One region of the Bradyrhizobium sp. SZCCHNRI2009 genome, then DNA from elsewhere that is predicted to be linked to it. Evidence: predicted binding sites of a transcription regulator. Region 1 holds the regulator's gene; each other region holds the start of a gene.
What was found. Region 1 encodes PhoB, which activates phosphate uptake and scavenging genes when phosphate is short. Its sites were predicted from a motif close to TGTCATNNANCTGTCAT; they were not measured.
Positions count from the first base shown of each region.

Region 2: a site for PhoB is predicted at 3,585-3,601, ahead of QX041_RS31470 (DUF2794 domain-containing protein). Genes of this name have one in related genera too.
Region 3: a site for PhoB is predicted at 2,615-2,631, ahead of ugpB (sn-glycerol-3-phosphate ABC transporter substrate-binding protein UgpB). Genes of this name have one in related genera too.
Region 4: a site for PhoB is predicted at 4,226-4,242, ahead of QX041_RS25860 (Orn/Lys/Arg decarboxylase N-terminal domain-containing protein). Genes of this name have one in related genera too.

Region 1 is NZ_JAUEUH010000004.1:137,511-143,202, forward strand. It holds gene pstC (phosphate ABC transporter permease subunit PstC) at 1-164, shown strand, start outside; gene pstA (phosphate ABC transporter permease PstA) at 168-1,049, shown strand; gene pstB (phosphate ABC transporter ATP-binding protein PstB) at 1,046-1,867, shown strand; gene phoU (phosphate signaling complex protein PhoU) at 1,898-2,614, shown strand; gene phoB (phosphate regulon transcriptional regulator PhoB) at 2,631-3,338, shown strand; gene QX041_RS15800 (trypsin-like serine protease) at 3,486-4,802, shown strand; gene QX041_RS15805 (HoxN/HupN/NixA family nickel/cobalt transporter) at 4,979-5,692, shown strand, end outside.
Region 2 is NZ_JAUEUH010000012.1:105,476-111,167, reverse strand. It holds gene acnA (aconitate hydratase AcnA) at 1-2,221, shown strand, start outside; gene QX041_RS31475 (DUF1223 domain-containing protein) at 2,410-3,192, shown strand; gene QX041_RS31470 (DUF2794 domain-containing protein) at 3,613-3,978, shown strand; gene QX041_RS31465 (GNAT family N-acetyltransferase) at 4,024-4,551, opposite strand; gene QX041_RS31460 (Bax inhibitor-1/YccA family protein) at 4,709-5,500, opposite strand.
Region 3 is NZ_JAUEUH010000005.1:435,998-441,689, forward strand. It holds gene QX041_RS20330 (GIY-YIG nuclease family protein) at 1-96, shown strand, start outside; gene QX041_RS20335 (MarR family transcriptional regulator) at 104-565, opposite strand; gene QX041_RS20340 (organic hydroperoxide resistance protein) at 735-1,160, shown strand; gene QX041_RS20345 (CaiB/BaiF CoA-transferase family protein) at 1,283-2,485, shown strand; gene ugpB (sn-glycerol-3-phosphate ABC transporter substrate-binding protein UgpB) at 2,685-4,004, shown strand; gene ugpA (sn-glycerol-3-phosphate ABC transporter permease UgpA) at 4,055-4,936, shown strand; gene ugpE (sn-glycerol-3-phosphate ABC transporter permease UgpE) at 4,936-5,692, shown strand, end outside.
Region 4 is NZ_JAUEUH010000008.1:50,872-56,563, forward strand. It holds gene cbiB (adenosylcobinamide-phosphate synthase CbiB) at 1-714, opposite strand, end outside; gene cobD (threonine-phosphate decarboxylase CobD) at 752-1,783, shown strand; gene QX041_RS25845 (adenosylcobinamide-GDP ribazoletransferase) at 1,780-2,499, opposite strand; gene QX041_RS25850 (histidine phosphatase family protein) at 2,496-3,089, opposite strand; gene cobT (nicotinate-nucleotide--dimethylbenzimidazole phosphoribosyltransferase) at 3,089-4,144, opposite strand; gene QX041_RS25860 (Orn/Lys/Arg decarboxylase N-terminal domain-containing protein) at 4,288-5,692, shown strand, end outside.

The sequences.
Region 1 (5,692 bases):
GCACCACGATCTCGGCCGCCATCGCCTCCGAATTCCAGGAGAGCGACGGGCTGCACCAGTCGAGCCTGATCCTGCTCGGCCTGCTGCTGTTCGTGCTCACCTTCTTCGTGCTGGCGAGCGCGCGGCTGATGCTCATGCGGCTCGAAGCCAAGGCGGGAAAATAAGCCATGTCCAGCGCTGACACGCTTACACTCGATGCGCCGGTCAATCCGATCTATGCGCGCCGGCGCCGCAGAGACATCGTGATCCGCGGCCTCTGCGTTGCCGCCGCGATGTTCGGCGTCACCTGGCTGGCGCTGATCCTGTTCACGCTGTTCTATAACGGACTCGCCGGCCTCAGCCTGCAGGTTTTTGCCGCCGACACGCCACCGCCCGGCTCCAGCGAAGGCGGCCTGCGCAACGCCATCGTCGGCTCCTTGATCATGACGATCATCGGCGTCGGCATCGGCGCGCCGCTCGGCCTGTTTGCCGGCACCTATCTCGCCGAATACGGTCGCAACGACCGCCTGACCTCGGTGATCCGCTTCATCAACGACATCCTGCTGTCGGCGCCCTCGATCATCATCGGCCTGTTCATCTATGGTGCGGTCGTGGTGCCGATGGGCGGCTTCTCGGCACTCGCGGGTTCCCTTGCATTGGCGGTCATCGTGATCCCGGTGGTGCTGCGCACCACCGAGGACATGCTGCTGCTCGTGCCCAACCCGCTGCGCGAGGCGGCGTCTGCGCTCGGCCTGCCGCGCTCGCTGGTGATCCGCCGCATCGCCTATCGGGCGGCGCGCTCGGGCCTCATCACCGGCGTGCTGCTGGCGACCGCCCGCGTCGCCGGCGAGACCGCGCCTCTGCTGTTCACCGCGCTGTCGAACCAGTTCTGGAGCCTCAACCTTTCCAAGACGATGGCGAACCTGCCCGTCACCATCAACAATTTCGTCCAGAGCCCTTATGCCTACTGGAAACAACTGGCCTGGAGCGGAGCCCTTCTCATCACTCTGGCCGTGCTCGCCCTGAACATCGGTGCACGCATTCTCGGCGCCGAGAGGAACACCAAATGACCGAACTGTCCGTCTCCGTCAGTCAGCCCAATCACGCTCTTCACGGCAAGGAGCTTCCGGATGCGCCGGCCAAGGTGACCGCGCGCAACCTCAACTTCTACTACGGCGACCATCACGCGCTGAAGAACATCAACCTGTCGCTGGGCACCAACCGCGTCACCGCGTTCATCGGCCCGTCCGGCTGCGGCAAGTCCACGCTGCTGCGCATCTTCAACCGGATGTACGATCTCTATCCGGGGCAGCGGGCGACCGGGCAGCTGATGCTCGACAACACCAACATCCTCGATCCCAAGCTCGATCTGAACCTGCTGCGTGCCCGGGTCGGCATGGTATTCCAGAAGCCGACGCCGTTCCCGATGACGATCTACGAGAACATCGCCTTCGGCATCCGCCTCTATGAGAAGATCTCCAAGTCGGAGATGGACGACCGGGTCGAGAAGGCGCTGCGCGGCGGCGCGCTGTGGAACGAGGTCAAGGACAAGCTCAACGCCTCGGGCCTGTCGCTGTCCGGCGGCCAGCAGCAGCGGCTGTGCATCGCGCGTACCGTGGCGGTCCGGCCGGAGGTGATCCTGTTCGACGAGCCGTGCTCGGCGCTCGATCCGATCTCGACCGCCAAGGTCGAGGAGCTGATCCAGGAACTCGCCGAAAACTATACGATCGCCATCGTGACGCATAACATGCAGCAGGCGGCGCGCGTCTCCGACAAGACCGCCTTCATGTATCTCGGGGAGCTGATCGAGTTCGACGACACCAGCAAGATCTTCACCTCGCCGAGCGATCGGCGGACCCAGGATTATATCACCGGCCGGTTCGGCTGACGCCGACGACATTGTCTTCAGGAGATCATCATGGCCAGTGAACATACCGCCAAGGCGTTCGACAGCGATCTGCAGGACCTCACCCGTCTGGTATCGGAGATGGGCGGCCTCGCGGAGCGGCTGATCGTCGATTCCGTCGATGCGCTGGTGCGGCGCGACATCGCGCTCGGCCAGAAGGTGGTCGCCACCGACGCCGAGGTCGACAAGCTGCAACGCATCATCGAGGAGCGCGCCGTTCTTACCATCGCCCGGCGACAGCCGATGGCGGTCGACCTGCGTGAGATCGTCGGCGCGATGCGCGTGGCGACCGATCTGGAGCGTATCGGTGATCTCGCCAAGAACATCGGCAAGCGCGTCGCGGCGCTGGAGAGCGACTTCCATCCGCTGAAGCTGATCCGCGGGCTCGAGCACATGACCGATCTCGTGCAGTCGCAGGTCAAGACGGTGCTGGACGCCTATGCCGCGCACGATTTGCCGGCCGCGATGACGGTGTGGAAGGGCGATGAGGAAGTCGATGCCATCTGCACCTCGCTGTTCCGCGAGCTCCTGACCTACATGATGGAGGATCCGCGCAACATCTCGTTCTGCATCCACCTGATGTTCTGCGCCAAGAACATCGAGCGCATCGGCGATCACGCGACCAACATCGCCGAGACGGTGTTCTATATGATCGAAGGCCAGCAGATCATGGACAAGCGCCCGAAGGGCGACATGACGAGCTTCGCATCGACGATCCCCGGCAACTGAGAGAGACGGTTCAGACATGGGCGCCCGAATTCTGGTGGTGGAGGACGAGGAGGCGCTGACGACGCTGCTGCGCTACAACCTCGAGGCCGAAGGCTACGAGGTCGAGACCGTGGCGCGCGGCGACGAAGCCGACACGCGCCTGAAGGAGCGTGTTCCCGATCTCGTCGTGCTCGACTGGATGCTGCCGGGCCTGTCCGGCATCGAGCTGTGCCGCCGCCTGCGGGCGCGGACCGAGACCCGGCAGTTGCCGATCATCATGCTCACCGCACGCGGCGAGGAGAGCGAGCGCGTGCGCGGCCTCGCGACCGGCGCCGACGACTACATCGTCAAGCCGTTCTCGGTGCCGGAGCTTCTGGCGCGGGTGAAAGGCCTGTTGCGGCGGGCGAGTCCGGAGCGGCTGGCGACCGTGCTGTCCTATGGCGACATCGAGCTCGACCGCGAGAAGCGCCGCGTGGCGCGCTCTGGGCGGCCGATCGATCTCGGCCCGACCGAATACCGCCTGCTCGAGTTCTTCCTGGAGCATCCCGGCCGCGTGTTCAGCCGCGAGCAGCTGCTCGACAGTGTCTGGGGCCGCGACATCTACATCGACGAGCGCACCGTCGACGTCCATATCGGCCGCCTGCGCAAGCTGCTCAATCCCGGCCGCGAGCAGGACCCGATCCGCACCGTTCGCGGCGCCGGTTATGCGCTCGATGATCGCTTCGCCAAGAGCGAGCAGGTGTAAGGGGCGATCCGGCGTGAGGACGCAGCAGGTGTGAGGCGCGAGGCGGCCCGATTGAGGAGATCGCGGTCCGCTTTCCGCCACGCCGCCGCCGTCTTGATCGTGTCTGCTTCGTGGCCCGTCACGATGTTTCGGTCCCAGCGGACGCCCTTGATCAAGACCATCATCATATCTCTTGCCGTGCTGCTCGGCGGCGCGGCGGGCGCCACGGCCGCCGAGCTCGAAGACGCGGTCGCGGCGGCAGGCAACGGGCAGCATGCGGCGGCGATGCGACGGCTGCTGCCGCTGGCCGCCAAGGGCGATGCGCGGGCGCAGTTCGACGTCGGCTTCATGCACGCCTTCGGCTGGGGCCAACCGCGCAACCCCGCCGAGGCGCTGGCGTGGTACCGCAAGGCCGCCGATCAGGGGCTCGCCGTCGCGCAACACTATCTCGGCATCGCCTACGTCAACGGCGAAGGTGTTGCGAGCAATTACGGCGAAGCCGGCCGCTGGTTCAGCCGCGCCGCGGCGCAGGGCTTCGCCCAGTCGCAATACATGCTCGGCCTGATGCTGCTCGACGGCCGCGGTGTGAAACAGGACGTCGTGCAGGGCTATGCCTGGCTGGTGATGGCGGGCCGTAGCGGCGTGCGATCGGCCGGCCGCGACGTGCAGCGGGTCAAGTTGACCGAGCCGCAGCGCGTCCAGGCTCAGACTGCCATTGCGGCCTGGCGGCCGAAGCCGGAATCGGCGGAGGCCGGCATCGCCGCTCCGCGTCCGGAGCAACTGCTCGGGCTCGACCGTCACATCGGCGAGGTCGTCGATCCCACCTCGTGGCCGGCGTCGTCGATCGGCGTCGTCACCGTCGCGCAATACTCGACCGGCGGCTGGTGCACCGGCACGCTGGTCGCGCCGCGCGTCGTGCTCACCGCGGCGCATTGCGTGTTCAACGGCGTGGCGCAGGTCAGCCCCGGCAACGTCCGCTTCCTGGCCGGCATGAACAGGGGCACGCCGGCGGCATCGTCGGTCGCCGACAAGCTGATCGTGGCGCCCGATTTCGTCCCGACCCGGCACGACAGGTGGTCGCTCGACCGCTCGCCCGCCGATTGGGCATTGATCGTGCTGAAGGACGCGCTGCCGTCGAAGCCGGTCGCGGTCAAGGCGCTGACGCGCGAGGAATTGCAGGCTGCGACCTCGGCCGGAACCATCTCCGAGATCGGCTACGGCCAGGAGCGGCGCTATTCGCCGACCGGCCAGCGCAATTGCAGCGCCGGCATGACCAAGGACGGGATGCTGCTGACGGTGCATTGCCTCGCCAATTTCGGCTATTCGGGCTCCCCCATCATGGCCGAAGTCGGCGGACAGCCGGCCGTGGTCGGCATCTTCTCGGCGTTCCACGAGGAGACCCGGCTGATGTTCGCAGCCCCCGCGAGCCAGTTCGAGGCGGTCGTGCGGCGCGAGATCACGGCACAGAGTGCCTCGATGCGGTGAGCGAAGGAGGGGCGAGAGAAGAAGATGTCCCGCCGCTGGTCATGAACTGTGCGTGACTGGATAGCGGGTTGCCAAGCGAGAGGGCAATCCGGGAAGGGCCGCCCACGTTTTCCTGCAGCTTTTGCCTGCAGCGGGGGGCTTTACCGAACTGGCCTGGCTCTTGCTATAGTCCGAGTATGACGATTGTTCAAATTGATCATCCTCGTGCCCCTCGGCTGCTGTGGTGGCGATCGCAGCCCGGCCGCAACGTTGCGCTCGTCGGCGGGCTGGTCGCCGCCAACGCGCTCGCCTGGGCCTGGGCGTTCGCGCTCTACGCCGACCGGCCCGCCATCGTCGGCACCGCGATGCTGGCCTGGCTGCTCGGACTGCGCCATGCGGTCGATGCGGATCACATCGCGGCGATCGACAACGTCGTGCGGAAGCTGGTGCAGGACGGTAGCGCCCCGCGCGCCGCCGGCCTCTATTTTGCGCTCGGCCATTCCAGCGTCGTCGTCATCGCCACCATCGTCGTGAGCCTCATCGCCGGCGCCGACCTCCTGGATGAAGAGAGCGCGATCAGGGCGATCGGCGGCGTCATCGGCACGTCGGTCTCGGCCGGCTTCCTGCTGCTGATCGCGTTGGCGAACCTCATTCTGTTCGTGAACCTCTGGCGCCGCGCCGCACAGCCGCAGTCCGAGATGGAAACCGCCGGAAGCTCCGGACGGGGCATCCTCATCCGCCTGCTGCGCCCGGTGCTCCGCCTGGTGGGACGCGCCTGGCACATGTATCCGCTCGGTTTCCTGTTCGGTCTCGGCTTCGACACTGCGAGCGAGATCGGGCTTCTCAGCCTGTCGGCAACCGAGGCCGCGCGCGGCGCGAGCCTCGCCCATGTCTTGGTGTTTCCGGCGCTG
Region 2 (5,692 bases), on a different contig from region 1:
GGCGTTCTCGAACTTCTCCGTCGTGCCGCCCGGCACCGGCATCTGCCACCAGGTCAACCTCGAATACCTGGCGCAGACGGTCTGGACCAAGAAGGAGAAGATGACGATCGGCCGCACCAAGGGCACCTTCGAGGTCGCCTATCCGGATTCGCTGGTCGGCACTGACTCCCACACCACCATGGTCAATGGTCTCGCCGTGCTCGGCTGGGGCGTTGGCGGCATCGAGGCCGAGGCCTGCATGCTCGGCCAGCCGCTGTCGATGCTGCTGCCCGACGTCGTCGGCTTCAAGCTGACCGGCGCGCTGAAGGAAGGCGTCACCGCGACCGACCTGGTGCTGACCGTCACCCAGATGCTGCGCAAGCTCGGCGTGGTCGGCAAGTTCGTCGAGTTCTTCGGCCCCGGCCTCGACCATCTCTCGGTCGCCGACAAGTCGACCATTGCCAACATGGCTCCGGAATACGGCGCGACCTGCGGCTTCTTCCCGGTTGACGCCGCCACCATCGACTATCTCAAGACCTCGGGTCGCAAGGCGCCGCGCGTCGCGCTGGTCGAGGCCTATGCCAAGGCGCAGGGTCTGTTCCGCACTGCCAAGTCGCCGGACCCGGTGTTCACGCAGACGCTGACCCTCGATCTCGCCGACGTCGTGCCGTCGATGGCCGGTCCGAAGCGTCCCGAAGGCCGCATCGCGCTGCCGGCGGTGGCCGAAGGCTTCGCGACCGCGCTGGCTGGGGAGTACAAGAAGCCCGACGCTGCGCAGCGCTTCCCGGTCGAGGGCAAGGACTTCGACATCGGCCATGGCGACGTCGTCATCGCCGCCATCACCTCCTGCACCAACACCTCGAATCCGAGCGTGCTGATCGGCGCCGGCCTCTTGGCCCGCAACGCCGCCGCCAAGGGCCTCAAGGCCAAGCCGTGGGTGAAGACCTCCCTCGCTCCCGGCAGTCAGGTGGTTGCCGAATACCTTGCCAACTCGGGCCTGCAGAAGGACCTCGACAAGGTCGGCTTCAACCTCGTCGGATTCGGCTGCACCACCTGCATCGGCAATTCCGGCCCGCTGCCGGAGGAGATCTCGAAGTCGATCAACGACAACGGCGTGGTCGCGGCGGCCGTGCTGTCGGGTAACCGCAACTTCGAAGGCCGCGTCTCGCCGGACGTGCAGGCCAACTATCTGGCCTCGCCGCCGCTGGTCGTGGCCTATGCGCTGGCCGGCACCGTGACCAAGGATCTTTCGGTCGAGCCGATCGGCATCGGCAAGGACAAGAAGCCGGTCTACCTGAAGGACATCTGGCCGACGACCAAGGAGGTCAACGACTTCGTCAAGAAGTTCGTCAAGGCGTCGATCTTCAAGAAGCGCTACGCCGACGTGTTCAAGGGCGACACCAACTGGCGCAAGATCAAGACGGTCGAGAGCGAGACCTATAGCTGGAACATGTCGTCGACCTACGTGCAGAACCCGCCGTATTTCGAGGGCATGAAGAAGGAGCCCGAGCCGATCAAGGACATCGTCGAGGCCCGCGTGCTGGCGCTGTTCGGCGACAAGATCACGACCGACCACATCTCGCCGGCCGGTTCGATCAAGCTGACTTCGCCTGCCGGCAAGTTCCTTAGCGAACACCAGGTCCGCCCGGCGGACTTCAACCAGTATGGCACGCGCCGCGGCAATCACGAGATCATGATGCGCGGCACCTTCGCCAACATCCGCATCAAGAACTTCATGCTCAAGGGTGCCGACGGCAACATTCCCGAGGGCGGCCTGACCAAGCACTGGCCCGACGGCGAGCAGATGTCGATCTACGACGCCGCGATGAAGTATCAGGAAGAGGGCGTGCCGCTGGTGGTGTTCGCCGGCGCCGAATACGGCAACGGTTCGTCGCGCGACTGGGCCGCCAAAGGTACCCGGCTGCTGGGCGTCCGTGCCGTGATCTGCCAGAGCTTCGAGCGCATCCATCGCTCCAATCTGGTGGGTATGGGCGTGCTGCCGCTCACCTTCCAGGAAGGCACGTCCTGGTCCTCGCTCGGCCTCAAGGGCGACGAGAAGGTTACCATCAAGGGCCTGCAAGGCGACCTGAAGCCGCGCCAAACCCTGACCGCCGAGATCGTCTCGGCCGACGGTGCGGCGCAGCAGGTGCCGCTGCTCTGCCGGATCGATACGCTCGACGAGCTCGACTACTACCGCAACGGCGGCATCCTGCACTACGTGCTGCGCAAGCTCGCCGCTTAACCAACGCGCGATGCGACAGTTTGGCTCACTCTGAAGTGAGTAGCGGGTGATGAAGGAGGCGGCCTATGACAAAGGCCGCCTCTTTTGCATTTTCGTTTTGTTAACTACGAGGACGGCATCGCGGATGCAGTGATGCACAGGGCGCAGCGGACGGTGGTCCAGACGGGACAGTGGCGATGAGTGGACAGATGTCGTGGTGGTCGCGCGCAGCGCTGAGTGTCTGTGCGGTCATCGCTTTCGTCCGGCCCGCTGCGTCCGATCCCCGTGCGGTGATCGAACTCTTCACCTCGCAAGGCTGTTCGTCCTGCCCGCCGGCTGACAAGATCCTCGGCGAGCTCGCCAGAGATCCTTCGGTGATCGCGCTGTCCCTGCCGATAGACTACTGGGACTATCTCGGCTGGAAGGACACGCTGGCCGACTCCCGCTTCACGGCCCGGCAGCGGGCCTATTCTCGTGCGCGCGGCGACCGCGAGGTCTATACGCCGCAGGCGGTGGTCAACGGCTCCGTGCATGTGATCGGCAGCGACCGCGAGGCGATCGAGGGCGCCATCGAGGAGACCGTCCAGGGTGGCAGCGTGATGTCGGTGCCGGTGAGGCTGTCGGTCGACGGCCAGGACCTTACTGTCTCCGTGGCCGCGGCCAACGACCAGATGCCGCGCAAGCACGGCGAGGTCTGGGTCTGCTCGATCTCGCGGGTGGTCCCGATCTCGGTCGGCCGCGGCGAGAACAGCGGCCGTGATCTGACCTATTACAACGTCGTTCGCGGTCTTCAGAAGCTGGGTGACTGGAATGGGTCGCCGGTCAGATGGAGCGTGCCGCTGGAGAAGATCGCCCGCGAGGGCGTCGATGGCACCGTCGTCTATGTGCAGGACGGCAGTCGCGACCGCCCTGGGCCGATGCTCGGGGCCGCCTTTTCCGAGTTGCCGTTGGGCGGACGGGCTTCAGCAGCAGCGCGCGGTCCCGAGCGCTGATCTTCCGTCGTCCTGATCTTCGTTTTCGCTGACCTGCGTTAGGCGCGTCACGTCCGTGCGACGGCGCGTCCCGACAATCTTACGTGCAGCTCACGCCAGAAAAGCAAAAGGACCAACTTGCGTTGGCCCTTTGCCTTACTTGTGAATAGACCCGATCCTGACGACCCCGGGGGGCTGGGGGCTGAGGAATCCGGAACCGAAAGGACCGGGCCAACGCACACGAATCTTATGCCGAAGGTCGGGGGCGGTCGGTGGGCGGAAAGACGGCGCGATTATGATTCTGCTAACGATCCCGTGACGCTTGCGTGTTCGCGGAACCGACGGCCTCGCAGGCTCGGTCGAACTTCAACAACGAAAACGGCCCCTTGCGGCTTCTGCCGGATGGCGCGATCATGTCACACGGATGACAGGAGGACGCCAATGAACCTCACGCCGGAGGACGCCGACCCCAGCGAGAACCGCGCGGCGGCGCGCAGTGCGGCCGCAGCGCCGAGCCGGGTGACGTTCGACCGCCTGGAGCTGAACCGCATCCTGAACCTCTACGGCCGCATGGTCGCCGACGGTGAGTGGCGCGACTATTCAATCGACTTCCTGCGTGACCGGGCCGTCTTCTCCGTGTTTCGCCGGGCGTCCGAGGTGCCGATCTACCGCATCGAGAAGGATCCGCGTCTCGCACGCAAGCAGGGCATGTACAGCGTGATCTCGGCCACCGGGCTGATCCTGCGCCGCGGCCACGAGCTCGAGCGCGTGCTGCTGGTGATCGCGCCCAAACCAGCCCTGGTCTGATCCCACGCGTTCCGGCTTGATCATGACATTCCGATTGGCGTTGCCTTACGCCGGGACGTCGCTGCTCCCGGCCCCGAGCGGGCGCTGCATCATCACAGTATCGAGCCAGCGGCCGAATTTCAGGCCGACGCTCGGGTGGGTGCCGATCATCTGGAAGCCGCAGGCGGTATGCAGCCCGACCGAGCCGGAATTGGCGGAGTCGCCGATGACGGCGATCATCTGGCGAAAGCCTCCCTCCTCACAGGCGTCGATCAGCCGCCGCATCAGGCGCATCCCGATGCCGCGACGCTGGCTGGCCGGAGCGAGATAGACCGAGTTCTCCACCGTGAAGCGATAGGCAGGGCGGGGCCGGTAGGGCCCGGCATAGGCATAGCCCACCACCTCTCCGTCCAGCAGGGCAGCGAAATAGGGGAAGCCGCCGTCGCGGAGCGCCCGGAAGCGGCGCGTCATCTCCGCCAGATCCGGAGGGTCGAGCTCGAAGGTGGCCGTGCCCTCGCGGACGGCTTGGCCGTAGATGGCGGTGATGGCGGGAAGGTCGGCCTCCTGGGTGGGCCGGATTTCAATGTCGGACATGGGGGGAAGCATACCCAGGCGGACGCGGCGATCAATCCGGCCTCGCGGCATGGCTGCCGCTGCGGCTTTGCGCCGGTCACAATCGGGGTTTGTGCAAACGAAAAGCCCCGGCGGTGAGGCCGGGGCTTCGAAGGTCGCTCGTTCGAGCGGTTGGATATCAGTCGCGCTGTCCGAGCAACTGCAGCAGCAGCGTGAACAGGTTGATGAAGTTCAAGTACAGCGACAGGGCGCCGGTGATTGCCGCGCGCTCCGCGATGTCGCCGCCCGCGGAAGCGTAGCCGTAGATGTACTCGTTCTTCAGACGCTGCGTGTCCCAGGCGGTCAGGCCGGCGAACACGAACACGCCGATCACTGAGACGATGAACTGCAGCATCGAGCTCGCCAGGAACAGGTTCACGAGGCTCGCCAGCACGATGCCGATCAGGCCCATGAACAGGAACGAGCCCATGCCCGTCATGTCACGCTTGGTCGTGTAGCCGTAGAGGCTCAGCGCGCCGAACGTCGCCGCGGTGATGAAGAACACCCGCACGATCGAGGTGTGGGTGTACACCAGGAAGATCGACGACAGCGAGATGCCCATCAAGGCCGAGAACACCCAGAACAGGATCTGTGCGGTCGTCGGCGCCAAGCGGTTGATGCCGGCCGAGATCGCGAACACCATGACCAGGGGGGCCAGGATGAACAGCCACTTCAGCGGGCTCACGAACATCGCGTAGCCGAACTGCGTCAGATAGGCGTTACCGAACTTGAACACGCCGGCCGCCGGATCGCCGGTCACCGACGCCATGTAGACCCCCAGTGCCGCAAGGCCGGTGATGGCCAGGCCGATGCTCATGTAATTGTAGATGCGCAGCATGTAGGCGCGCAGACCGGCGTCGACGGTCGCGGCATCGGCGCGCCCGGCCACCCGGCCAAAGGGTGAAGCATAGTTGCGGTCTAGGTCCGACATGGTCGATTCCCGTTGGTTGCCCGGCAGCCCGGTCCTGACAGGACCTTCGGCCGGTTCTCGAAAAACCCTATCTCATACCCACTGCTGCAGATATTAAATTTGCGTCATCGGCAAATTCGCCATCTTTTGGCAGGTCTCTGAGCCCATTCCCTAGATGGGAAACTAGCATATCCGCCGCAAGCTTCCACGCGC
Region 3 (5,692 bases), on a different contig from region 1:
ACCTACGTTGCCTTCAGCGATGTGAAGCAGGCATTTGCCTTCGAGAAATATCTCAAGTCGGGTTCAGGCCGGGCTTTCGCGAAGAAGCGCCTTTAGAGCCCCCTCACCCCTCCACAACCGCATCGAGCCGCTCCCGCAGGCGCACCAGCTTGCCGTGCAGATCGGCCAGCTCGGCGATCGAGCAGCCCGTCGCATCCAGGATCGCGGGCGGCACGATCGACCTTGCCTTGTCGCGCAGGCCCGCGCCCTGGGCGGTGAGGGTGACGATCACCTGACGCTCGTCCTCGGCCGACCGGGTCCGCTTGATCAGATGCGTAGCCTCCATCCGCTTCAGCAGCGGCGTCAGCGTGCCAGAGTCGAGGAACAGCCGCGCGCCGATGTCCTTCACCGTCAGGCCGTCCTGCTCCCACAGCACCAGCATGACCAGATATTGCGGATAGGTCAGGCCAAGGCGGTCGAGCAGGGGCTTGTAGACGCGGTTGAAGGCGTGCGCGGTCGAATAGACTGCGAAGCAGAGCTGGTTGCCGAGCTGGAGCGGCAGGTCTGCCGCGGACTTCTTTCGCATCGAGGTCACCACAGGTCGATCCTATCGGCATCTTGAGCCCGCACGCCTCGGATCGACAACCGGCCCGGCGCACCGATCACGAATTTTCTACCGAACAATTATATTGTACACAATCTAATTGTGTGCAATATGGTCGCGCTGAATTCGTCCATCCAACCAGGAGACACCCATGTCCGTGAACGTGCTCTACAAGACCAGCGCCAAGGCCACCGGCGGCCGCGACGGCGAAGCCGCGACCCTCGACGGCTCGCTCAAGGTCAAGCTTTCCACCCCGAAGGAGCTCGGCGGCGGCGGCGGTGCCGGCAACAATCCGGAGCAGTTGTTCGCGGCCGGCTACGCAGCCTGCTTCATCGGCGCGATGAAGTTCGTCGGCTCGCAGGGCGGCCCCAAGGTTCCCGCCGACACGTCGGTGACCTCGACGGTCGGCATCGGCCCGCGCTCCGAAGGCGGCTTCGGCATCACCGTCGAGCTCGCAGTGTCGCTGCCCGGCCTCGCCAAGGCCGACGCCGAAGCGCTGGTCGCCAAGGCGCACGAGGTGTGCCCCTATTCCAACGCCACGCGCGGCAATGTCGACGTCAAGCTGAGCGTCGTCTGAGCTTCAATTCCGTCATGCGGCAGGACGGCCTCCGTTGTCCTGCCGCATGGCAGCCCTCCGTTTGCGCCGCCGCCGCAGCAATGCTTAATGATCGCGAGCTGAAACCAACCTCGCGACATCCGATGACACCCCAATTTGCTCCCGGCGCCATGGCCGGCCTGCGCGTGATCGATCTGACGCGCGTGCTCGGCGGCCCCTATTGCACGCAGATCCTGGCCGATCACGGCGCCGACGTGATCAAGGTCGAGCCGCCGGCCGGCGACGAGGTGCGTGACTGGGGTCCGCCCTTCCACGATGAGGACGCCGCCTATTTCGTCGGGATCAACCGCAACAAGCGCTCGATCGGCCTCGATCTCGCCTCCGAGGGCGGCCGCGTCGTGCTGATGCGGATGCTCGAGACGGCCGACGTGCTGATCGAGAACTTCAAGCCTGGCACCTTGGAGAAATGGGGCATCGGCAGCGACACGCTGCGCGAGACATTCCCCAAGCTGGTGCACTGCCGCATCTGCGGCTTCGGCGCGGATGGCCCGCGCGGTGGCAATCCCGGCTACGACGCGATCATCCAGGCGATGACCGGCATGATCGCGGCGACCGGCTCGCCGCAGAGCGGACCGATGCGGATCGGCGTGCCGCTGGTCGACATCACCACCGGACTCTATGCCGCGATCGGCATCCTGATGGCGCTGTCGGAGCGGCAGCGCTCGGGCATCGGTCAGTTCCTCGAGGTCACGCTGTATGAGACCGGTCTCGCGATCATGCATCCGCATACCGCAAACTACTTCATGCATGGCAAGCCGCCGTCGCTGACCGGCAACGAGCACCCGAACCTCGTTCCGTATGCGATCTTCGCGACCAAGACCGACGATATCTTCATCGGCGTCGGCAATGACGGCACCTTCCGCAAGCTCGCCAAGGAGATCGGCCGCCCCGAACTCGGCACCGATCCGCGCTTCGCCCGCAACAAGGATCGCGTCGCCAATCGCGAGGCGCTGCGCGCCGAGCTTGCCGCCGTGTTCAGCCAGTTCGAGGCGGAGCCGCTGTGCGACCGGCTGCTCGCGGCCGGTCTGCCGGCAGGACCCGTGCAGAAGATCGACCAGGCGCTGACCAATCCGCACACGATCTACCGCGGCGATGTCATCGAGAAGGACTGGTACAAGGGCGTCGCGTCGCCGATCCGGCTCGAACGCACCAAGCCGAGCCTGCGCTCCACCCCGCCGAAGTTCAGTCAGCACGCGCAGGAGGTGCTGACCGAGTTCGGTTACACGCCGAGCGAGATCGAGGCGCTGCTGTCCCAGGGCACGGTGTGCGCCGAGCGCAAGCGCTGAGGCGCCATCAGCCTGTCGTCTCTCACCGCCAGCGCCGGCCGGGGCATCGCCCCGCGGCACCGTCTCCCGCAAGTCGCTGCGTTCCGCCGCGATGAACGCGCTTTCCGCTGACGATCCAACCGGTTATACATTCACGAAACTGTCATCTCGCGCTGCTACGGCCGCGACGCCGATGACGTTTCACGGGAGGTATTCTTTAATGTCACTTCGCCAATTCTGGACGGCCGCGACTGCGGCAGTCACGCTGGTCCTGAGCGCCGCAGCCCCTGCGCATGCCGTGACCGAAATCCAGTGGTGGCATGCGATGACCGGCGCCAACAACGACGTCATCGTCAAGCTCGCCAACGATTTCAACGCCTCGCAATCCGACTACAAGGTCGTCCCGACCTACAAGGGCAACTACGCCGACACGATGAATGCCGGCATCGCCGCCTTCCGCGCCGGCAATGCGCCCCACATCATGCAGGTGTTCGAGGTCGGCACCGCCACCATGATGGCCGCCACCGGCGCCGTGAAGCCGGTCTACAAGCTGATGCAGGACGCCGGCGAGACGTTCGACCCGAAGAGCTATCTGCCTGCGATCACGGGCTACTACTCGACCTCCAAGGGTGAGATGCTGTCGTTCCCCTTCAACTCGTCCTCCACGGTGATGTGGGTCAATCTCGACGAGCTGAAGAAGGTCAACGCCGAGATCCCGAAGACCTGGCCCGAACTGTTCGAGACCGCCAAGAAGCTGAAGGCGGCCGGCCATGCGACCTGCGGCTTCTCGGGCTCGTGGGTCACCTGGGTCAATCTCGAGCAGCTCTCCGCCTGGCACAACGTGCCGCTGGCCAGCAAGGCGAACGGTCTCGACGGCTTCGACACCGTGCTGGAGTTCAACGGTCCGCTGCAGGTCAAGCATCTCGAAAACCTGGTCGAGCTGCAGAAGGACAAGACCTACGACTATGCCGGCCGCACCAACACCGGTGAGGGCCGCTTCACCTCGGGCGAATGCCCGATCTACCTGACCTCGTCGGCGTTCTTCGGCAACGTCAAGGCCCAGGCCAAGTTCGCCTTCACCGCCGCGCCGATGCCGTATTATCCGGACGCCAAGGGCGCGCCGCAGAACTCGATCATCGGCGGCGCCTCGCTCTGGGTGATGGGCGGCAAGAGCGCGGACGAATACAAGGGCGTGGCGAAGTTCCTGACCTTCCTCTCGGACACCGATCGTCAGGTCTACATCCACAAGGCCTCGGGCTATCTGCCGATCACCAAGGCGGCCTACGCCAAGGCCAAGGCCGAGGGCTTCTACAAGGATCAGCCCTATCTGGAGACGCCCCTGCTCGAACTGACCAACAAGGAACCGACGGAGAATTCCCGCGGCCTGCGTCTGGGCAACATGGTGCAGCTGCGTGACGTCTGGTCGGAGGAAATCGAGCAGGCCCTGGCCGGCAAGAAGACCGCCAAGCAGGCGCTGGACGCCGCCGTCGAGCGCGGCAACCAGATGCTGCGCCAGTTCGAAAAGACGGCCGTGAAGTGAGGCCATGAGCCGGCAGGCCGCCCCGCGGCCTGCCGGTTCGCCGACCGACCATGCAGAAGAACGCCATCTTTCAGTCAAAACTGCTGCCGTTCGTGCTGGTCGCTCCCCAGCTCGCGATCGTGCTGATCTTCTTCTATTGGCCCGCGATCCAGGCCGTCATCCAGTCGTTCCTGCTGCAGGACGCGTTCGGCCTGTCCACGAGCTTCGTCTGGTTCGAGAACTACGCCGACCTGCTCAGCCAGCCGGACTATTTCCAGGCCATTCTCCGCACCTTCGGCTTCTCCTTCGCGATCGCGCTCTCGTCGCTGTCGGTCGCACTGCTGCTCGCGGTCATGGCGGATAAGCCGTTGCGCGGCGTCACGCTGTACCGGACGCTGCTGATCTGGCCCTATGCCGTGGCGCCGCCGGTGGTGGGCGTGCTCTGGATCTTCATGCTCCACCCGTCGCTCGGCGTGATCTCGCGCTATCTGCGCGCTGTTGGCATCGACTGGAATCCGCTGCTCGACGGCGACCAGGCGGCGCTGCAGATCATCCTCGCGGCCGCCTGGAAGCAGATCTCCTACAACTTCCTGTTCTTCCTCGCCGGGCTGCAGAGCATCCCCCGGAGCGTGCTCGAGGCGGCCGCGATCGACGGCGCGCGGCCGATGCGGCGGTTCTGGACCGTGACCTTCCCGCTGCTGTCACCGACCATCTTCTTCCTGCTGGTCATCAACATCGTCTACGCCTTCTTCGAGACCTTCGGCATCATCGACACGATGACCCGCGGTGGTCCTGGCAAATCCACCGAGACGCTGGTCTACAAGGTCTATACCGATGGCCTGCTCGGCGGCAATCTCGGCTCGTCGGCCGCACAATCCGTCGTTCTGATGGTCATCGTCATCGTGCTGACGGCGATCCAGTTCCGCTTCGTCGAGCGCAAGGTGACCTACTGATGGTCGAGCAAGAAGGCATTCGACGCTACGTCGCGCACGCCATCCTGTGGATCGGAATCGCGATCGTCGCGTTCCCGGTCTATCTCGCATTCGTCGCCTCGACGCAGGACAATGCGGTGATCGCCAACGGGCAGATGTCGCTGCTGCCTGGCGGGCACTTCCTGTCGACCTACTATCAGACGATCTTCGTTGGCACGAGCGGCTCGACCCGCGAGCCGGTTGCGACCATGCTTTTGAACTCGCTGGTCATGGCGCTGCTGATCGCCGTCGGCAAGATCGCGATCTCGATCATCTCGGCCTATGCGGTCGTCTACTTCCGCTTCCCGTTCCGCATGGCGATCTTCTGGCTCATCTTCATCACCCTCATGCTGCCGGTCGAGGTGCGCATCTATCCGACCTACAAGATCGTCGCCGACCTCCACATGCTCGACAGTTATGCCGGGCTCGCGCTGCCGCTGATCGCGTCCGCCACCGCCACGCTGCTGTTCCGCCAGTTCTTCATGACGGTGCCGGACGAGCTGCTGGAGGCGTCCCGCATCGACGGCGCCGGGCCGTTCCGCTTCTTCTGGGACACCCTGCTGCCGCTGTCGCGCACCAACATGGCGGCGCTGTTCGTGATCCTGTTCATCCTCGGCTGGAACCAATATCTCTGGCCGCTGCTGATCACGACGCGCGACGACATGCAGACCATCCAGATCGGCATCCGCAAGATGATCACGACGACCGACGCGCTGACCGAGTGGCCGATCGTGATGG
Region 4 (5,692 bases), on a different contig from region 1:
CACCGCGGCCGAAGCCGAGGCGCTCGGGATGCAGGCCGCGGCGGCTGCGATCCACAGCGCGGACAGGCGCGAGGCCGGCAGATTGACGAGATCGTCGAGCCGCGCCGCCGCCCAGCCGAACGCGCGGTGACGGTCCGAGAGATGACCGATCATGCTGTCGGCGGTGTTGAGAGCCTTGTAGATCAGGATGCCCGGCAGCCCGCCGACGACGAGCCAGAACACGGGCGCGACGACGCCATCGGAGAAGTTTTCTGCCAGGCTCTCGACCGCGGCCCGCGCGACGCCGGCCTCATCCAGCCGATCGGGATCGCGGCCGACTATCATCGAGACGGCTCTGCGGCCGCCCTCGAGCCCCTCCTGCCCCAGTCCCTCTGCAACCGCGGCGACATGCGTGTCGAGACTGCGCTGGGCCAGCAGGCTGCTTGCCGCCACACCAAGGATGATGGTTGCGACCGGTTCGCCGACGAGCGCCTGCATGACCCATGTTGCGGCGAGACCGGTGGCCATCATCCCCGCGACGAGCAGGCACACGAGCGCCATGCCGCGCGCGCGTCGTGCGGCAAAGCCGTCTGCTGCCCTGTTCCAGCGGCGGTCCCCCCATGCTATCAGCGCGCCCACCCACATCACGGGATGACCGATCCGCTGCACCAGGACCTGGGGATAACCGACCGCCGCCTCGACGAGGAGCGCCGTGAGCGCGAGAGAGACGAACATCGATCTCCGCTGAAGGAAAGACATGTAAAGGAAAGAGATGGACGACAGAGCGACTAGCATGCGCGCGGACGAGCCGGAAGCGATCCTTCACGGCGGCGATCTCGCTGCGATCAGCCGTCGCTATCCGGATGCGCCACAGCCGTGGATCGATCTGTCAACCGGAATCAACCCGATCCCCTATCCCGTGCCGGCGATCCCGGCTGAGAGCTGGGCGCGTCTGCCTGGCAAATACGAGAATGACGCTTTACGCGCAGCGGCCGCGGCTCGCCATGGCGTGGCAGAGCCCGACATGATCGTTGCCGCGCCCGGCACGCAGGCGCTCTTGCAGATCCTGCCCAGACTGCGCCCACCCGCGACCGTCGCCGTGCTCGCGCCGACCTATGAGGAGCATGCGCTGTGCTGGCGCCGTTGCGGTCATCGCGTCAGTCTGGTCGATGATCTCGATGCGCACGCTGGCGCCGATGTCGCCGTGGTCGTGAATCCCAACAATCCGACCGGCCGCCTGCTGCCGCGCGACGCACTGATCAGCATCGCAGCGGGGCTGCGCCGGCGCGATGGTCTGCTGATCGTCGACGAAGCATTCATCGATCTTTATCCCGCCGATGCCAGCCTGGCAGCCGACCTGCCGCCGGCGACGATCGTGCTGCGCTCGTTCGGCAAGGTCTACGGCCTTGCCGGCGTCCGCCTCGGTTTCGCGATCGGCTCCGTCGACATTGTACGGCAACTCCGTGATGCGCTCGGGCCTTGGGCCGTGTCCGGACCGGCGCTCGCGATCGGAACGACGGCGTTGGCGGATGAAAACTGGTTGCACCAGACACGCGCCCGTCTCGCGAAGGATTGTTCGCGCATTGACGATCTTCTGAGCAAGGCCGGCTGCGCGGTCCTCGGCGGCACGCCGCTGTTCAGACTGATCACATCGCCGAGCGCGCCTGACATTGCCGAGCGGCTCGCCCGCCATGGCATCCATGTCCGGCGTTTTCCGGCTCAAACAAGCTGGCTGCGCTTCGGCCTGCCGGGCCATGAGACAGGCTGGCAGCGGCTGGCGCAGGCGCTCGGCAGCGCGTCCTAGCCGAGAACGCAGGCGGCCAGCAGCAGCGTTTCCGTGACCTCGATGCTGGCGCCATGGCAATCGCCGGTGATGCCGCCGAGCCGCCATTGCCAGTAGAACGCGACCGCCGGAACGAGACCAATCACAACCAGCGTCGGCACCGCGCCGGCCAGCGCGCCGATCGCGAGTGCGCCGCCCCAGGCGACGATGACGTTCCAGCCGACGCTGTTCGAGATGCTCGCCCCCAGCCCCGGCTTCAACGACAGCAGGGTCTTATTGCAGATCAAAGTCCCCCAGCGTGCCCAGGCCGGGATCAGCACCAGCGCCCAGGCCGTCGGGCCCGTCGCCAGCTCGGCGATCAGCACCAGCTTGGCGGCGATCTGCAAGCTGATCGCGACGACGGCAAAGCTGCCGGCATGGGGATCGCCCAGCACGGCGATGAAGCGTTCCGGCTTGCCATGCGAGGCGCCGAACGCGTCGGCGACGTCGCCGAGCCCATCGAGATGCAGCGCGCCGGTGATCCCGATCCAGGCGACCAGCACGGTCAGCGCGACGATCCACGGATCGGCATCATGAAAAAGGCGGGCGACCAGCGCCAGACAGGCGCCAATCACCAGTCCGGCTGCCGGAAACCAGACCGACGCCCGCGCCAGATCGTCCGGTCGTAACTCAGCGACCCGCGGTGTCGGCAGCCGTGTCAGGAATTGCAATGCGATCCAGAATTCACGAAGCATCATGGCTGGATGATCTCGACGATTTCGCCCCAAGGTACACCATCATCGCCCTGCCCGGCTTCGAGCGTGATCCGCGTACCAGGGCGAATGCGTAAGCTCCACAGCTGGTGCAGCGGCCAGCCGAGCAGATGCGAGAGCGCTGCGCGTATGGCGCCGCCATGGGTCACCACGAGAACCGGCGCAGGCTCGGGCCGGACAAGGATACGATGTGTTGCGCGCGCCACTCGCGCCTGCAAATCGGACCAGCTCTCACCGTCCGGCGCCCGAACCTGAGCATCGGCATGGAAGGTGTCGAGCAAGGCTTCGCCTCCGGGCTCGGCAGCGATGTCGCGATGCGTCCGCCCGTCCCACAGGCCGAAATCGACCTCGCTCCAATCCACGTCGATGTCCAGCGCGCAGCCGGTCAGCCGGGCATAATCCTCCGCTGCCACACGTGCGCGCGCCAACGGCGAGCTGACGACGCTGTGCCAGATCCGGCTTTGCGTCTGCCGCCGGAATTGATCCCAGCCGGGCTCGCTGAGCGGTGGGTCGGTGCGGCCGTCGAGATAGCCGTCCCGTCCTGTCGTCCCGTGCCGCAGCAGATCGATCCGCATCAGGACTTGGCTCCCGAGACGGCGGCCTCCGCAAAGGTGGCCATGCCCCCGTGGAGCGCGCAGGCCAACCGAATGATCGGCAGCGCAGTGGCGGCGCCCGAGGCCTCGCCAAGCCGCAGATCGAGGTCGATCAGCGGACGGGCACCGAGCGCGTCGAGCACGATGGCGTGGCCGCGCTCGGCCGAGCGATGCGAGAACAGCAGCCACGGACGGCAGGAGGCATTGAGGCGGACGGCGACCAGCGCCGCGACAGAGACGATGAAGCCGTCGACCAGCACCGGCCAGCGCCGCTGCGCGGCGGCGACGATCGCGCCGGCCATCGCAATGATCTCGAAGCCGCCGACGGCAGCCAGGACATCCGCGACGGCCGCTCCCGCCGTGAGCCCGTGTCGCCCCAACGCATCGGCAATCACCGCAGCCTTTCTGGCCCGCCCGGCGGCGTCGAGCCCGGTGCCGCTGCCAACGATGTCCGCGGGCGCGCATGACAGCAGCGCGGCGGCAATCGCTGCCGCCGATGTCGTGTTGCCGATCCCCATCTCGCCGAAGATCACGAGTTGCGGCGCGTGATCGGCCTGTCGCACCACCGCGCGCCGTCCGGCTTCGGCCGCGAACGCAACCTCTTCCAGCGTCAGCGCCGCCTCGGTGCTGAAGTCGCGCGTGCCGCGCCGCGGCTTGTCGACGACCACGCCGGGCACCGGCTCGCTCGCCAGCGTGCCGACGTCGACCACCTCCAGCGGACAGCCGAGGCTGCGCGACAGCACCGAGATCGCCGCACCGCCGCCGGCGAAGTTGTGGAGCATCTGGACCGTGACTTCGGGCGGATAGGCCGAGACCCCCCGCGCCGCGATGCCGTGGTCGCCTGCGAACAGCACCACCGGCACCCGGTCGGCCCCTGGACGTTCCGACGCCTGCAGCGCGGCCAGATCGACCGCCACCTGCTCCAATCGCCCAAGGGCGCCAAACGGCTTGGTCAACTGGGCCTGGCGTTCCAGCGCTGCCTGCCGATGGAGCTCGGACGGCGCCACACAATCAAGGCTGATCCATTCAGGAAGCACCACGGATCCTTTCAGCGTCACTCGGGTTCGGGACGATTGCCACTGCGAGGCGGCCGAGACAAGCTCCGTGAGGCGTCCTATTGTCATCGAAGCGTCATCGAACGTGACGACAGGTGGCTGCCCACCCAGCCCGAAAGACTCTCATGGAATACTTCCGCCGCTTCACCTTCCTGTTCGCCGCGCCCGTGTTCGAGACCGACGACCTTGCGGGGCTCCGCTTCAACCAGATCATCGAGGAGATCCAGCGCTCGGGCTTCGAGGTGGTGCGCGCCCGCAAGCTGGAGGACGCCGAGATCGCCGTGCAGACGGATGCCGCGATCGGCTGCATGGTCGTCGATTGGGGCAAGAAGGGCCTGGAAGGCAAGACGGCGTCGCTGATCAACCTGATGCGCCGTCGCGGACTGGACTTCCCGATCATCCTCCTGATCCGCCGCAAGCGGTTCGAGGATCTGCCGGTCGAGGTGCTCGACTTCATCGACGGATACGTCTTCCTGTCGGAGGAGACTCCAGCCTTCATCGCCAAGAACCTGGTCAGCCGGCTGAAGCAATATGCCGAGACGCTGAAGACGCCATTCTTCGGCGCGCTGGTCGACTACGCCGAGGAAGGCAACCAGCTCTGGACCTGCCCCGGGCACAATGGCGGCGTGTTCTATAGCCGCAGCCCGATCGGCCGGGTCTTCGTCGAGCATCTCGGCGAGGCCGTGTTCCGGGACGACCTCGACAATTCCGTGCTCGATCTCGGCGATCTCCTGACCCATGAGGGGCCGGCGCTGCGCGCGCAGAAGGAAGCGGCGCAGATCTTTGGCGCCGAGAAGACCTATTTCGTCCTCAACGGTACCTCGACCTCCAACAAGGTCGTGCTCGGGGCCCTGGTCACCGACGGCGACCTCGTGCTGTTCGACCGCAACAACCACAAGGCCGCCCATCACGGCGCGCTGCTGATCTCCGGCGGAGTCCCGATCTACGTCCCAACGGTTCGCAACCCCTGGGGCCTGATCGGCCCGATGCGCTGGGATCTGCTCGATGAGGAGCACCTCCGGCAACAGATCCGCGACAACCCGCTGGTCAAGGATCCTGACGCCTGGCGCAAGCCGCGCCCGTTCCGCGTCGCGGTGGTCGAGCAGTGCACCTATGACGGCACGATCCACAGCGCCGAGATGATCCTGAAGCGGATCGGGCACCTCTGCGACTACATCATGTTCGACGAGGCCTGGGCGGGCTTCATGAAATTCCACCCGCTCTACGCCGGCCGCTTCGCCATGGGCCTCGGCGATCTCGGGCCCGACGCTCCCGGCATCATCGCCACGCAATCGACCCACAAGCAGCTCGCGAGCTTCTCCCAGGCATCGCAGATCCACGTCAAGGACCGCCACATCAAGGGGCAGCGGCGGCGGATCGAGCATCGCCGCTTCAACGAAAGCTTCATGCAGCACGCCTCGACATCGCCGTTCTATCCGCTGTTCGCCTCGCTGGACGTCGGCGCACAGATGATGAAGGGCCGCTCCGGTGAGGTGCTGTGGGACGACACGATCCGGCTCGGCATCGAGT